3 regions of the Paenibacillus sp. FW126-R14 genome follow, and region 1 is predicted to be linked to each of the others. Evidence: a T-box and tRNA genes for the amino acid it is inferred to sense, from the RefSeq annotation. Region 1 holds a T-box; the other regions hold tRNA genes.
What was found. A T-box is a leader RNA that pairs with one kind of tRNA and senses whether it is charged. The one in region 1 lies ahead of AC3WRW_RS13330 (arginine--tRNA ligase), so its partner is inferred to be a tRNA-Arg.

Region 1 (4,958 bases):
GTACAAATCAATGAGATCGCCAAAATTAAGCAAATCGACGCTCCGGCCTCTATTCATCGGGAGATGCAGTCGCAAGTACTTACAGTGACAGCTCAAATCGACAGTGCCGATAAAGGCGGAATTAGTAAAAAAATATCGGCAGAGCTTGCCAATATTGAGCTGCCCTTAGGCGTAAGCCGCGAAGTGAAGGGAGTGTCGGGTGATATTAATAAAAGCTTCATGGAAATGTTCATGGCCATGGGGGCGTCGATTTTTATCGTATATCTTGTCATGGTACTTGCATTTGGGAATGCGAGAGCACCATTCGCGATTCTGTTCTGCTTGCCGCTCGCTGCTATTGGAGGATTACTTAGCCTCTTCGTCACCGGAGAATCACTCAACGTCACTTCCTTAATCGGGTTTCTTATGCTAATCGGTATCGTCGTGACCAATGCCATTGTTCTCATCGACAGGGTCCAACAGCTTGTTCTACAGGGGCAGCCGCTGCGTCAATCGTTGATTGAAGCGGGAATGACACGCCTGAGACCTATCATTATGACCGCAGGGGCGACCATTATGGCTTTGATGCCACTCGCTCTAGGTCTATCTAAGGGGATGATCGTTTCGAAGGGCTTAGCCGTTGTTGTTATTGGGGGATTAAGCACTTCGACACTGCTCACACTTGTCGTTGTTCCTATTATGTATGAATGGATTTATTCCATTAAAAGAAGGAATGTTTGAGCGGCTTTTGCTGCAACCAAGTGTTGTCCAATAGTCATTAATGTGGTAAAATAACCCGATCTTTGCATGCGAAAGAAAGGGGTAGCTGTACGAATGTGGCTCATGTATTCCGTACTTGCGGCTTTCAGTTTCGGGCTGCGGGGCATTCTGTATCACTGGACCAGCCAGCAATCGCTAAATCGAAATGTGCTGCTATGCGGCACATTTTTCATGGGGGCGTTGATTAGCGGCATCTGCGCGATAGTGCTCCATCAAGCTTGGAGTGTGACTGCCCTGATCGGCTGTCAAATGGGACTGTTTTCCTTCGGGGCCAATGCCAGCATGTTCAAAGGCTTTGCCGTAGGCAAAGCGTCGCTGGTCGCCATTCTCACCGGTTTGCCGTCTGTCGTTGTGGTGTTCGTCGCGTTTTTGGTTTGGGATGAACGATTAAATACGATGCAGTTCTTGGCCTTTTTCATTATTGTTATCGGGATTCTCGTCGTTCGCTATTCCAATGATATTACGCTGAAAAACTTGCAAGGCGCGGGGTGGGGAGCGCTGGCTATGATTCTATTTGCGGGAAACGATTTGACCGGTAAATGGACGACGTTAGTTTCAGCTCCGTTATTTCCGACGTTGTTCTGCATGTTCGCTACAGGAACCGTCTGTTTCGGCCTATGGTGGTTGAAAGATCAGAAGCAGGGGGAAAATCAACAGGCTGCCAAAGGAAATTGGACGGAACGCCGGACTTTTCTGTTTGGCATGATCGTCGGGATTACGAATGTGGTCGGCATGATTTTCATTCTTCATGGTTTTGATCATGGCAAAGCAGGCTTAGTTTCTGCAGTTGTGGCACTGAACGTGTTGATTGTACTTCTGTACACGCGGTTTGTTTTGAAGGATAAATTTTCGAGGATGGAGCAATCTGGACTGGCTTTGGCGTTCATCGGCATTCTGATGATGAAACTGGTTGCCTCTTGACAATAGAGTCATATTGCAGTAATATTCAGTCAATTCATAACTTGATAGGTAACATTGATGAACAGGAAAGTAGTTCTTGACGGACAGTCGCAGCGAGCCGGGATTGGTGGGAACCGGTACGAATGTCGGGAGCGAAGCGGACCTGGGAAATGGTCTTCCGAACCGAGGTGTAGGGAGATCCGGCATACGCCGTTATCGTTGGAGGGGTTAAATCTGCTGATTTAACACTTAGAGTGGTACCGCGGGAATGAACAGCTCTCGTCTCTTATTTAGAGACGGGGGCTTTTTTGCATGCTATTTAAGTCATTAGGGAGGAAAATATGATGATTCATCAGCTTTTAACCGCAGAAATCGAGAAGCATGTCGAGGCCATGTTTCAAGAGTCCGGGATCGAGCGTCCGGTTCATTTAAAAATTGTAACCGAGCATCCGGCGCATCCGGAGCACGGGGATTACAGCACGAATATCGCGATGCAGCTTGCCAAAATATGGCGAAAATCCCCTTTGCAGATCGCCGGGGAGCTGCAAAGCCGCATCGAGCAGAATGGGCGCGTACAGGGACTTTTCAGCAAAGTGGCTGCCGTAGCGCCGGGCTTTTTGAATTTTTATATCGATTGGGAAGCATGGGCTTCGGGTGCTTATTCTACATCTGGTGAACGCGCGAATCCCGGCAAGGGAACTAAAGTGCTGGTGGAGCACACCTCCATTAATCCCAATAAAGCGGCGCATGTTGGCCACTTGAGAAATTCTTGTATCGGGGATTCGCTGGCTCGCATGCTGTCGCATGCCGGATACGAGGTGGAGGTTCATAATTATATTGACGACCTTGGGAATCAATTGGCAGATACGGTAGTAGGTATGCTTCATACGCAAACAGAGGGGAGTTTTCCGCGATTTGGAGATTTTTGCTGGGAAACTTACGCGAAGGTGAATCAAGCCTATAAAGCGCAGCCGGAGCTTGCCGAACAGCGTTCAGTGGTTCTTCATGCGATTGAGAGCGGGACTTCGAATCTTGCGTGGATCGGCGCTTTGGTGGCGGAGCGAATCGTAAACGAGCAGTTGGACGAAATGAAACAGTTCGGCATCTCCTATGATGTGCTGGTATGGGAAAGCAGCATTGTGCGAGCGGGATTTTGGGATACAACCTTTGAACTGTTAAGCAAAACAGAGATGTTCCATAAGGTGACAGAGGGGAAATTAGCAGGCTGCTGGGTGCTGAAAAATCTGGATGAAGCGGGGGAAGCCGCCGCAGACAATCAGGAATATCAAGGGGATAAAGTGCTCGTTCGCTCTAATGGCATCCTGACCTACACGGCGAAGGATATCGCCTATCATTTGTGGAAATTCGGTTTGCTGCAAAATGATTTCGTTTATAAAAAATGGGAGGACCGACTGTGGTCTACGGCTGCCCAAGGCACGAAGAAAGCGATCGGGCACGCCGATATGGTCATTAATGTGATTGATTATCGCCAGCAGTATCCCCAAGAGATGGTGAAACTGGCGCTGGAGGTTCTCGGGTACGATCAGCAAGCGAGCCAGCTTAAGCATGTGAGCTATGGCGTTGTTTCCTTGAGTCCCGGCACGGCGGCAGGTCTGGGCCTGGATACCTCCGAAGGCAAAAGCTCCTATGCGATGTCAGGCCGTCAAGGCGTCGGGATTAAGGTCGCAGATTTGCTTGATCGCATGGAAAGCGTCATTGCAGCCAAGCGCTCAAGGAAAGCGGGAATATCCAGCAGAGCCATCGCCGCGGCTGCGATCCGGTACTATTTGCTGAAATATCAACTGCAGACGGAAGTGATTTTCGATTTAGAGCAAGCAACGGAAGTGACGGGAAATACAGGGGTATATTTGCTCTATGCATATACAAGAGCGAACAGCATTTTGGATAAAGCGAAGAAAGATGCTCGTGTGCAAACATTGGAAGCCAAGTTCACAGGCAGTCTGCTGGAAGTTCAGGAGTACCATTTGCTCAGACATCTCGCTTACTGGCCCGAGACATTGGAGAATGCAACATCGCAATTGACGCCTAGCTTGATTTGCAACTATGCATTTGAATTGGCATCGCTGTTCAATCATTTCTATAGCGCTTGCCCGGTCTTAAAAGGAAAAGATGAACGCGTGGCCCATCGCCTTTGGATCACACAAACGGTGAAGATTACCCTCCATCAAGCGCTTGAATTGCTTGGCATGCCGACGCCTAAACGACTATAAGCCGTTCATGTTGTTAATGTGTTCCCCCTTATGTACTAGCTGATACAACCGCATAATATCTTGCATATGTTAAAGCAATAGATGCGTTGTTATTGACTACGGACAAGGGGGACTCGCTGTGCTGCGATCAAAGGTGAAAACATACCGGTATCGCATCGGTAAAAAGAATGTGATCGTCATTCACATTTATCAAACGGCCCGGGCATCGGCAAAGATGGGCAATGTGCTGGCCAGCAACGCTTTAAATATTCAAATCTACAAAAAGGCTAAAAAACGCTGACTCCTTCCCATTGAAAGGATGAGCACGACCTGTTCATGGAGAGGGGGTGGTGATAGATGCAGCGCAAATCAAACAAAAAGTCCAGCTACAGCAATGGAAAAACGAAAGTGAGAGTGAGACAATCCGCAAGCGCGACCATCGGTCAAGGCGGCAACTCCATCTCGGTAAACGCTTCGGAAGTCGGTGTCGTCCGCATTCGTCCTTAAAAATACAACAATAGCTTTCTGAACTTGATCAAATGCGGTACAATAGGGGTATTCGTGCCAATATGAATGATTCAGGAGGCTTTCATTACAATGACAGAAAAAGAGATCGATACACAAACTGAAGAAAATAATGCTGCAAACCTCGAACAAGAGCAGGCCCAAATCATTATGAGTTGGTTTCAGCACATTAACGAAGTTATGAAATCGCAATTTCCGGAATATGAAGTCGAGGGACAAATTGGAAATAACCCGACCTATGGTCCGATGTTTGCTTTTACACTTAAATCAGAAGAGAAGTTCACTTCTTGTGGATTTTTCTTGAATGAAATTATGCGAAATTTCCAAACGAATCCCAATGCGGGACTCTGGCTGTCTTCCTTCTTTGTGGACTTGCTGAGAAGCCCGGAAAATCATCCGCTGCCTAATCCGCCGCAATCCGAAGACGAGGCGAAAGAGCTGCTGGATAAACATATTGTCCCTTACTGTGCGTCAGCCGTGCGTGAAGAGTTCCCGGACCAAAAGATCTACGTCGATCTGGAGCTTCATGAAGAACATGGACCGGTTCTGGAAGCCGGCTTCGTT
Region 2 (4,958 bases), on a different contig from region 1:
CTTTCGCGTCTGCCAGCTGCTCGGTCACGCTCTTATATTCATTATAAGCATCGTAGGCTTCCTGAAGATCAGATTGTTCCTTCGAATACTCTCTAAGCTTCTTCGTGTCACTCGTTACATCCGGGTCACACAGCAGTTCGCTTAATTTCTCATAGCGGTCCACAATGGACTGAAGTCGATCCAACATAACGGATCACTCCTTTCTTTATTTTTTATGGTTTACACATTAAATCTGAAATGCATAACGTCGCCGTCATTCACCACGTACTCTTTGCCTTCCAGGCGCACTTGGCCTTTTTCCTTCGCGCCATTCATGGAGCCGGCCGTTACCAAATCCGTATAAGACACAACTTCGGCACGAATAAATCCGCGCTCGAAATCCGTGTGAATCACGCCAGCCGCTTGAGGAGCTTTCGTTCCTTTGCGGATCGTCCAAGCTCTTACTTCCTGCACCCCGGCCGTAAAATACGTATATAAGCCAAGCTTGCGATAAGCTGCTTTAATCAATCTATTCAAGCCGGACTCTTGAAGTCCCAACTCTTCCAGGAACATCGCTTTTTCTTCGTCCTCGAGTTCAGCAATCTCGGACTCTACCTTCGCGCTGATCGAAACAACTTCGTTGTTTTCTTTCGCCGCGTACTCCTGAACGATTTTGACGAACGGATTCTCATCCGCTGTTGCCACTTCATCTTCACTCACGTTTGCCGCATAAAGCACAGGCTTCATGGTCAGCAAATGAAGATCGCGTACAAGCAGCTTCTCATCGTCGCTTAAATCAATGCTGCGCGCCGGCAGATCGTTATAGAGAGCTTCCTTGATGCGTTCCAGACACTCAACCTCGGCTACAACCTTCTTGTCGCCGCCTTTCAGGTTTTTGCGGGAGCGCTCGATCTTCTTCTCTACGGATTCAATGTCAGCCAAAATCAATTCGAGATTAATCGTCTCGATATCGCCAATCGGATCCACTTTACCGGATACGTGGGTAATATTATCATCCTCAAAACAACGGACAACATGCACGATCGCATCCACTTCACGAATGTGAGCCAAAAATTTATTTCCAAGCCCTTCGCCTTTGCTCGCACCCTTTACCAAACCCGCAATATCAACGAATTCAAAGGCTGTCGGGACAATGCTTTTAGGGACAATCATCTCTACCAGCTTGTGCAATCTCTCGTCCGGTACTTCAACTACCCCGACATTCGGATCTATCGTACAGAACGGATAGTTCGCAGATTCTGCCCCCGCCTGTGTAATTGCATTAAACAATGTCGATTTTCCTACGTTCGGTAGACCGACGATACCTGCTTTCAAAGCCATTGTAGTTACAACTCCTTAATTTTCGAAAATCATCCTTCTTATTATATAGTACTTGGAACGCAAAAAAAAGCCTGAAGGCTACTGATTAGCCGCAGACTTTTTTTCCAGCGCTTTTTTCGTTTCATTTTCCCGCTTCTGGACGAAGTAGGTTTCGATCTGATTTTTTAAAATAAAGCCGCGCAGCGCGTTCGTTTTCTGTTCCGGTATGGCGGTAAAGCTTGCCCCGTAGTAATAGCCTTCATTCGTTTTTTCCTGCCGGACAATTTCCATTGTACATGGCACCAAAAAGCCCAAAATCAACTCCACTTCAAGCTGGGAATGCTTTTGTATGACCTTTTCAAGCATAGCATTCTCATTGATTGTGAAACCTAGGCCGTTGACGGATATATTTTTGATAGAGAACCGGATTGGATCATCGAATTGATGCTTATTTCGCTTATTTTTGTCTTGAAGTCCGAAAAGCAGCCCCTCATTCTTCACATCCACGCGAGGGAACTCCCTTTTCTCCGTAAACTTCCTGCGGTTTTCAGGCGGATTCAGGACAATGAGAGAGCCCTGCTCCTTGGCCACGACCGTTGTCTCCATGACAAACAGCCCGGACCTCGTATACACGGTCATTTTACATTTATCGCCCAGCGCAAAATTATCATATTCCGGCAGCTCCACCTCGATAATATCGCCGAGCGCATAAGTAAGCACGCCTGTGGCTACGAAATCGTCCTTGCTCAGCATCGCCTTGCTTTCAATCATGACTTCAGCATCGTACCCTTCTTTGCTGCCGTAAAACTTCATAGCTTTCTGCCTGCTCGCCATTTTGTTCATCAACACCTTCCTCCGTGCTCCGTATATAAAAAATAGACTGCCCCTTTACCGCGGGAACAGCCTATTACCTCAACCCAAAAAAGCATCGATTTTCGGTAACCAGGCTGTCATAGTTCCATGGAACGGTAGACCCTCAGCTTTGCGTCCTTGCCTTTCGGCAAGTTTGCCATTATCGAACCCTGCAAATGAAATTTATACATATCTCGTTCTTTATGGTCTAAAAGACCTACGTTATCTCTCATTATACGGATGGCTGATCTTATTATCAACTAAATCCCTTGCATACGGATTGTATTTGTTGTATGAATGTTAAAAGAATTACATATCCACAACTTTTTAAGTTATACACATTGTTATCCACAGGTTGTTAACAACGAATATTTGTTCGATTCTTTGTACACATGTGGATAAGATTATTTTTAGCGAGGTGTCCCCCTGTGGATGAACATAATGAGCATAATGAACATATTCTCTGGATGAAAGCAGCTATTGAAGAAGCACGCAAAGCCGAAGCCATTCGCGAGGTGCCCATCGGCGCCGTTGTTGTCCATCAAGGTCAAATTATCGGCCGCGGCTACAATCTTCGCGAAACCACGCTGGATCCTCTGGCTCATGCTGAAATGATTGCCATTAAGCAGGCTAGCGAGCACCTGCAAGCTTGGCGTTTGCTCGATTGCAAGCTCTACGTCACGCTGGAGCCTTGTCCGATGTGTGCGGGAGCCATCGTCCAAGCGCGGGTTCCGCAGGTGATCTACGGTACGACCGATCCCAAAGCCGGCTGCGCGGGAACGCTGATGAACCTGCTGCAGGAGGACCGGTTCAATCACCGGGTCGATGTGGTCAGCGGCGTGCTGCAGGCGGAGTGCGCTACTATGCTGACGCAGTTTTTCCGCAAGCTGCGGGGGAAGGAGTAGGCGCTCCCGCGAGAATATTTTTTAGCGGCACTAGATTTACACGCTGCCGCCCAAAAGGTTGCACCGCACAAGGCTTCGTGCTATCATAATCCTTGCTATGCGCCCGTAGCTCAGCAGGATAGAGCAACAGTTTCCTAAACTGTAGGCCGGATGTTCGAATCATCTCGGGCGCGTTTGCTTAGAAATCCGCGGTAGGTCAACGTTTAGCTAACATTGAGCTCAGCGGAAGGAGAACGTAAGGCATACAGTCTGTACACGAAAATTTGCGGAACTATATGCCGGAAATTCACCGTTTAAATACCCGTTTCATGTGACCCTTTACGGAATAACGTAAGGGGGTTTTCGTTATGAGTAATGTTGATCCGCGGAAAGGTAAATCAATCGCTAGTGGATGCCGAAATGTGGACGTAGTGCCTTCGTATGGTCTTGAAAGTGCGTTCCATTTGTTTTGATGTTGCTAAGAAGGCGGAGGGCATGCGCGAGAGAACGTTGGGGAGTTATGTATTATACTGGGGTTATTTTCGCGAATGGATCGGTCAAACTTGTCCACAACTAGTGGATATTGGCGCGATCACAACCGAAGTTGTCCGCGATTACGTTAGATTTATGAGCACTAAGCTTAGACGCGATATAGAGGACGCTCCCAACTTGTCGCCTTACACTATTGCGTTTCAGCTGCGAGATTTGAGGACCATATTTAACTTTTTGTTTTTGGCACGTGAAAAGAAGTTCATATCAATCCAGTCAAGAACGTTAAACAGCCGTGCTTTGATCACAAAGAGTAAGCGACGCTCAGTCCGGATCAGCTTAAACAGTTACTTGCGGCAATTGATACAAGCACGTTTGCTGGGTTTCGCGATAGGACATGCCTACTTCTGATTGCAGACGGCGGTTTTCGTATACTCGAGGCACTACGCTTTGAACTCTTCGCGGCCGCATTATCGCAGGCGACCGTCACAATGAGTGCGTGCGGTAACCTCGAAAATGGCGGCATTATACGCGAATAATGCGGGGAAATCGTGAGGATTGGCGACTTTGCTTCGCGCGTAGTATGTACGAGCTACGTGAAATTAACTAATAAAATACATATATTATATTATTTTACTGTAAATGTTTAGACATATTATGTTTAATAACGTAAAATTCACCGAGTAACTTATTTTTAGAAAAAGGTGGAATTTACTTTGAAAAACAGATTGAGAATTGCAATTTTTCTTTTAGTAATTTCATTGTTATTACCTGTAGTAAGTGCTAAAGCGGCAACTAACTACACGGGCGGTCTACTTGATGGGAAACCAGGGAAGGTTATGAACACCTCAGATCTTGAGGAGCCTGTAGTAGGATACGTTGTGAAAGAAGCAAAGTATAACGCTGCTTCCGAATCAACTACATTGCTGACGGATAACAACGAATCAACACTAAATAGAATTATGGGCTATGGAATTAATAAAAGCATGGTTCTTTACAAATTGGACGCGGATGCTGAGTTGACGTCATTCCGTTTAAAGTCATCTTTAGGTACAAACGTCTCGATGATGCTTTTTAAAAGTGATGGTAGCTACTTAGGAAACTACATAGACAGTGGTCACACAACTGATGGCCGATTACTTACTCTTTCCACAAAAAAACAAGGTGTCCGCTATGTAGCTCTTGTGAGTAGAAATTATGGGCAAGAAGACGATGTTTTTGAATTTAACGTCTACGGTACATTAGCTATTCCAGTCGACACTACGCCGCCAATAGCACCACTCGGACTTAATGCAACTGCTGGCAATACTCAAGTAAGTTTATCATGGACAGCTAATGCGGAACCCGACATTTCGAGTTACAAGATATATAAAGACGGAATTCTCCTTACTACAGTAGCAACAAATAACTTTCTTGTTACAAATCTAACGAATG
Region 3 (4,958 bases), on a different contig from region 1:
TTTGCAAGTGACCGCTGCTTGAGCAGCGAGAGCGAATAAGTGTCAAACTTGTTAACTTTTAGGGGAATTAGCAACCTTTTTCTCTTAGCTACGTCTAATGAACGTGGTTATTGAAGGAAAGGGCTATTTGCCATTCCCTCAATTGTGCAAACTAAGGTTAAAGGAGCCAGGGAGAGAATGAAATGGAATGCTTTAAAGAAAGAAATCACTGTCATGCTTGCTGTGCTAGTGTTTCTGGCCAGCGCAATAACGGCACCGGCAGCGCATGCGGTATCGACAAGCTCGTCCTTAATTTTACTTTATATCGATAAGTCAGAAGCTTTCGTGAATAAGGATCAAGTTCATTTGGACGCGCCATCTACGATTATTAACGGGAGCACTTTCGTTCCGGCCAAATTCCTGGGGGACACGTTGGGTTTCAAGGTGGAGTGGAATGACGATTCCCGCACTATTCAAATGACACCTCCAGGCTATAATATCGTGCTGGATGCCGATCATAAGGTTGTAACGACCAATGGCGAGGATACGCCGTTCAACTCGGTTGCTGCGATTGTGAACGGAAAGCTGCTGGTGAAGCTGACGTGGCTTGCGGATTACATGGGGGCGAAGTACACCTACAACAGTGAATTGCGCCGCGTGGAAATCGTCCACTTTAAGGCGCCAGAGGGCATCTACATCGATCAAGAGGGCAATTCCCGACCTGTAGCCAAGTTTACAACGGCGAAGCCTACATACCGTCTTGGAGAGCCTGTGAAGTATATCGACCTAAGTTATGACCCTGATGCGGAAGGCATTGCGTCCTACAATTGGGTAGGCAAGGAGGAAGTCTTCTTTAAGCCGGGGACATATCCGGTTACTTTGACGGTGAAGGATCGCCACGGGCATGAAAGCAAATTGTTCAAAAGCTATGTGACCGTCGTGAATGAATCGTATTTAACGCAAGTCGAATACCCGATTTATACGACACCGGTTGGCAGTTTCATTAAGTCGAATTGGTCAACGATTTGGAACAATTTCAATGAGCTGCCGCTGCTTCCGAGGAAAGTGACAGAAGTGCCTGGACGCACGCTGCTGGTGAGCGATAGTCCGGAAGAGTTTACAGAGAAAGGCATTCTGTATCAGGATAACATCAATGGTAAAGCTCGTTTGTATGCCGACCATATCAACGGGACCAAGCAAAAAATGACGATGGCGATTTTCGCCACGAACAACACAGATAAACCGGTAACGATCAAAACAACGAATAAAGGCGAGGTTTATCCTTCCGTTTACGCCAATTTGATTGGCAGCGAAGCTTCCGTAGATTTTCTTCTGAACAATGTGTACTCGGAAGAAATGACAGTTCCTCCGCATGAGTCCTATGTGTATGCGAAGCTTCCGGACTTCTATCCGGGGCAGGGCGTCAACTTGTTCTATGACGTAGAAACGAACGGCGAGCTGCAAATGTCTTTCGCAGTAACGGATCAAAAGCTGACCTCTACAACGGTGAAAGAGCTTCCGCTTCTGGCTTTCAACGGTCATGTGCGCGGGACGTTCCCGGTATCGGAGATCAAGTGGGATATCGATGCCTCAAGCTTTAGCAAGACTTCCGTGCTGACCATTGGCGACAACAAAACCGATCCGTTCGTCAAAGGCTATGATGTGGTACGGAAGCAGAACGTGGAGAACGGCGGGAATTACGGCGTCGTGTATAAAATCCATGCGGATAAGCCGCGCAAAATGGCGGTTATGATTATGGCCAAAGGCGGCGTGTTCAAAGGGCCGTTCAAAATTAACGGCGAAATCATTCCGGTTCCGTATTCCGGCGTAATTACAGCCTTCGACGGCATGGAAGTGCTGGCTCGTACGACAGGCACGGAGGACGCGCTGGACATCGAGTTCACGCCTCCGGCGGGCTCGGCGTTCCCGATTGACTTGATTTTCTATCCGTTGGATGAGAAAAAGTAACAGATGATAAGAGCTTTGGAGACCCTTATGTGCGAAATCGGAAGATTTTCGGGCTGACAGGAGTCTTCGAGGCTCTTATTCATTGGCAGAGGTCTGATGTCTGAGCGGCAGCATTCACAGAAACATTCACCGAAGCAACCGCCGATTCTAATGGACACCATCGCCCTTATATCGGCAAATTCGGAGCTATTTCAGATTAATCGGACTTTACAGCTGTTATTTGCCGTTTACCCAGTCGATTCCTACTTGGAATCGGTGAATAGCGGCTTTGGTGTCCGTTTGAATTTCAACTCCCGCAATTCAAAGAATAACGACTGCTGAGTCCGACAGCTGGACAAACGGGGCCGATTACGTCGGCAAGACTTGGCACTTGGCAGCGGGGATAGCCCTCTGAATGCAAAAAAACCAGCCGCTAGGCCGCTCGTAGAGCAGTCCATGCAGGCTGGTTTTTTTTCGATGATTAGACGCGCTCGATCACTTTATCGATGAGTCCGTATTCGGCAGCTTCGGCAGCGCTCATGAAATTGTCGCGGTCGGTATCCTTTTCGATGCGCTCGAACGTTTGTCCAGTGCGCTCAGCAAGGATTTTGTTCAAGTTATCTCTCATTTTCAAAATGCGCTTCGCGCGAATTTCGATATCGGAGGCTTGACCTTCCGCACCGCCAAGCGGTTGGTGGATCATGACTTCGCTGTTCGGAAGCGCGTAGCGCTTGCCTTTGGCGCCTGCCGTCAAGAGGAATGCGCCCATGGAAGCGGCCATGCCCACGCAAATCGTGGAAACGTCCGGCTTGATGAACTGCATCGTGTCGTAGATCGCCATACCGGCTGTAATGGAACCGCCGGGGCTGTTAATGTATAGCGAGATATCTTTATCAGGATCTTGTGCGGCCAAGAAAAGTAGCTGAGCAATGATGGAGTTCGCGACAACATCGTTGACACCCGTGCCTAAGAAAATAATGCGGTCCTTCAGCAAGCGAGAGTAGATGTCATATCCTCTTTCACCGCGCGCGTCCTGTTCGACGACCATTGGGATAAAACTCATGAGAATGACCTCCTTGGGGTGGGTAGATGGTTTATTTACAGTATCTACAAGTATGATAACGAAAAAACCTCCGAAGGTCAAGAAAGGTCAAACTAACAACAAAAAAAATCAGTCGGATGACTGATTTCTCTTGCCTTCATGCTATTTACGCGCCCGAAAGGAATCGAACCTTTATCTCAGGCTTCGGAGGCCTACGTCATATCCATTGGACCACGGGCGCATGTCTTAAAAAAGCGAAGCAAGGGTTATTATATGTCACCTACGCATAAAAAGCAAGACTTAAACCCATACTGTACATTTTTCAGAAAATTGTATGAACAATTGTTGAATGTTAAGCCGGTATTGGTTATAATAAGCGTGTAAGGCCATTTTTTTTCACCTGGGTGGGACGTAAAATGTATACCCGGGACATTAAACGTCCAACACTGGATCAGGAGCGTCGAACGTCGATATTATGAGAGAAATTCTTGACATTCAGAAAAAGCTCTTGCCGGATCTTATGGACATCATGAAGAAGCGGTACTCGATCCTGCATCATATTTTGGTCTCCGGTGTTGTCGGACGCCGAACGCTGGCCTCTTCGCTCGATATGACGGAGCGGGTGCTTCGCGGTGAGGTCGACTTCCTTAAGGAGCACGGGCTGCTGGAATCGGATGCCTCAGGGATGAAGATCAGCGAGTCCGGCCGTCAACTGCTCGAAGATATGCTTCCGATCATTAAGATCGCTTTCGGATTGACGGACTTGGAAGAAAGCATCGCGAAAGCTTACGGTCTTTCGCAAGTCATTGTGGTTCCAGGCGATACGGACACTTCGGTCTTTGCGAAGAAGGAGCTCGGACGCGCAGGAGCGGCGGCTTTGCGCAAATATGTAGCCAAAGGCGACATTATTGCGGTGACCGGCGGCTCAACGATGGCGCAGATTGCGAATAACCTCACGATATCGTCTTCCATGAAAGGCAATTGGTTCGTACCGGCCCGAGGCGGACTTGGCGAAAGCGTGGATATGCAGGCGAACACCATCGCATCCATTATGGCCAAGAAGACAGGCGGGAAATACAGACTGCTGCATGTGCCGGACCATTTGGGCGAGGAAGCTTACCAAACGCTCATCCAAGATCCGCAGATACAGGAAGTTGTTGACGCCGTGCGCAGTTGTCGCATCGTTGTTCACGGTATCGGAGATGCTATGGTCATGGCTCGCAGACGTAAAGTGGATGGGGAAACGACGCGCAGCTTGCAAGCTGACGGAGCTCTCGCAGAGGCTTTCGGGTATTATTTTGACCGCCAAGGAAATGTCGTGCACAAGATGCCGACAGTCGGACTGCGGCTCGAGGATCTGCAGCATACGGAAGTCGTGATTGGCGTAGCAGGCGGTAAAAGCAAGGGTGAAGCGATCGCTTCCGTGCTCAGGCATGGTCAGGAAGATGTGCTTGTGACGGATGAAGCGGCAGCTATCGAAATTATGAAACATGTGTAAGAAGACATCATAACGTATGCTTTAATCGGCTGCGTTTTGAAATAAATAAATCTTTGTTAATCTTAGGAGGAATTCGCTATGGTAAAAGTAGGTATTAACGGTTTCGGACGTATTGGTCGTAACGTGTTTCGCGCAGCTTTGAACAGCTCAGAAGTACAAATCGTTGCAGTAAACGATTTGACTGACGTTAAAACATTGGCTCACTTGCTGAAATATGACACAACTCACGGTAAACTAGACGCTACAGTTGAAGCTGGCGAAGGCGAACTGATCGTTAACGGTCGTTCCATCAAGGTTTTTGCTGAGCGTGACCCTGGGAACCTGCCATGGGCATCTGTAGGCGCTGAAATCGTTGTTGAATCCACTGGTATTTTCACAGCGAAAGACAAAGCATCCCTTCACTTGAAAGGCGGAGCTAAAAAAGTTATCATTTCCGCTCCGGCTACTGACGAAGATATCACAGTTGTACTTGGCGTTAACGAAGATAAATAC

Region 2: it encodes a tRNA-Arg, which carries the amino acid that the T-box ahead of AC3WRW_RS13330 (arginine--tRNA ligase) is inferred to sense. The anticodon was not compared.
Region 3: it encodes a tRNA-Arg, which carries the amino acid that the T-box ahead of AC3WRW_RS13330 (arginine--tRNA ligase) is inferred to sense. The anticodon was not compared.

The regions. Positions count from the first base shown of each region.
Region 1 covers NZ_JBYTBS010000017.1:28,649-33,606, reverse strand. Annotated here, with positions in the region: gene AC3WRW_RS13340 (efflux RND transporter permease subunit) at 1-720, shown strand, start outside; gene AC3WRW_RS13335 (EamA family transporter) at 814-1,680, shown strand; T-box leader at 1,729-1,949, shown strand; gene AC3WRW_RS13330 (arginine--tRNA ligase) at 2,004-3,890, shown strand; gene AC3WRW_RS13325 (hypothetical protein) at 4,009-4,170, shown strand; gene AC3WRW_RS13320 (hypothetical protein) at 4,227-4,376, shown strand; gene AC3WRW_RS13315 (hypothetical protein) at 4,467-4,958, shown strand, end outside.
Region 2 covers NZ_JBYTBS010000010.1:148,859-153,816, forward strand. Annotated here, with positions in the region: gene prfA (peptide chain release factor 1) at 1-187, opposite strand, end outside; gene ychF (redox-regulated ATPase YchF) at 220-1,320, opposite strand; gene AC3WRW_RS10020 (PilZ domain-containing protein) at 1,399-2,142, opposite strand; cyclic di-GMP riboswitch class I at 2,234-2,320, opposite strand; gene tadA (tRNA adenosine(34) deaminase TadA) at 2,580-3,056, shown strand; tRNA gene AC3WRW_RS10030 (tRNA-Arg) at 3,156-3,229, shown strand; gene AC3WRW_RS10035 (fibronectin type III domain-containing protein) at 4,241-4,958, shown strand, end outside.
Region 3 covers NZ_JBYTBS010000039.1:22,726-27,683, forward strand. Annotated here, with positions in the region: gene AC3WRW_RS22005 (stalk domain-containing protein) at 178-1,947, shown strand; gene clpP (ATP-dependent Clp endopeptidase proteolytic subunit ClpP) at 2,408-2,989, opposite strand; tRNA gene AC3WRW_RS22015 (tRNA-Arg) at 3,138-3,209, opposite strand; gene AC3WRW_RS22020 (sugar-binding transcriptional regulator) at 3,444-4,466, shown strand; gene gap (type I glyceraldehyde-3-phosphate dehydrogenase) at 4,545-4,958, shown strand, end outside.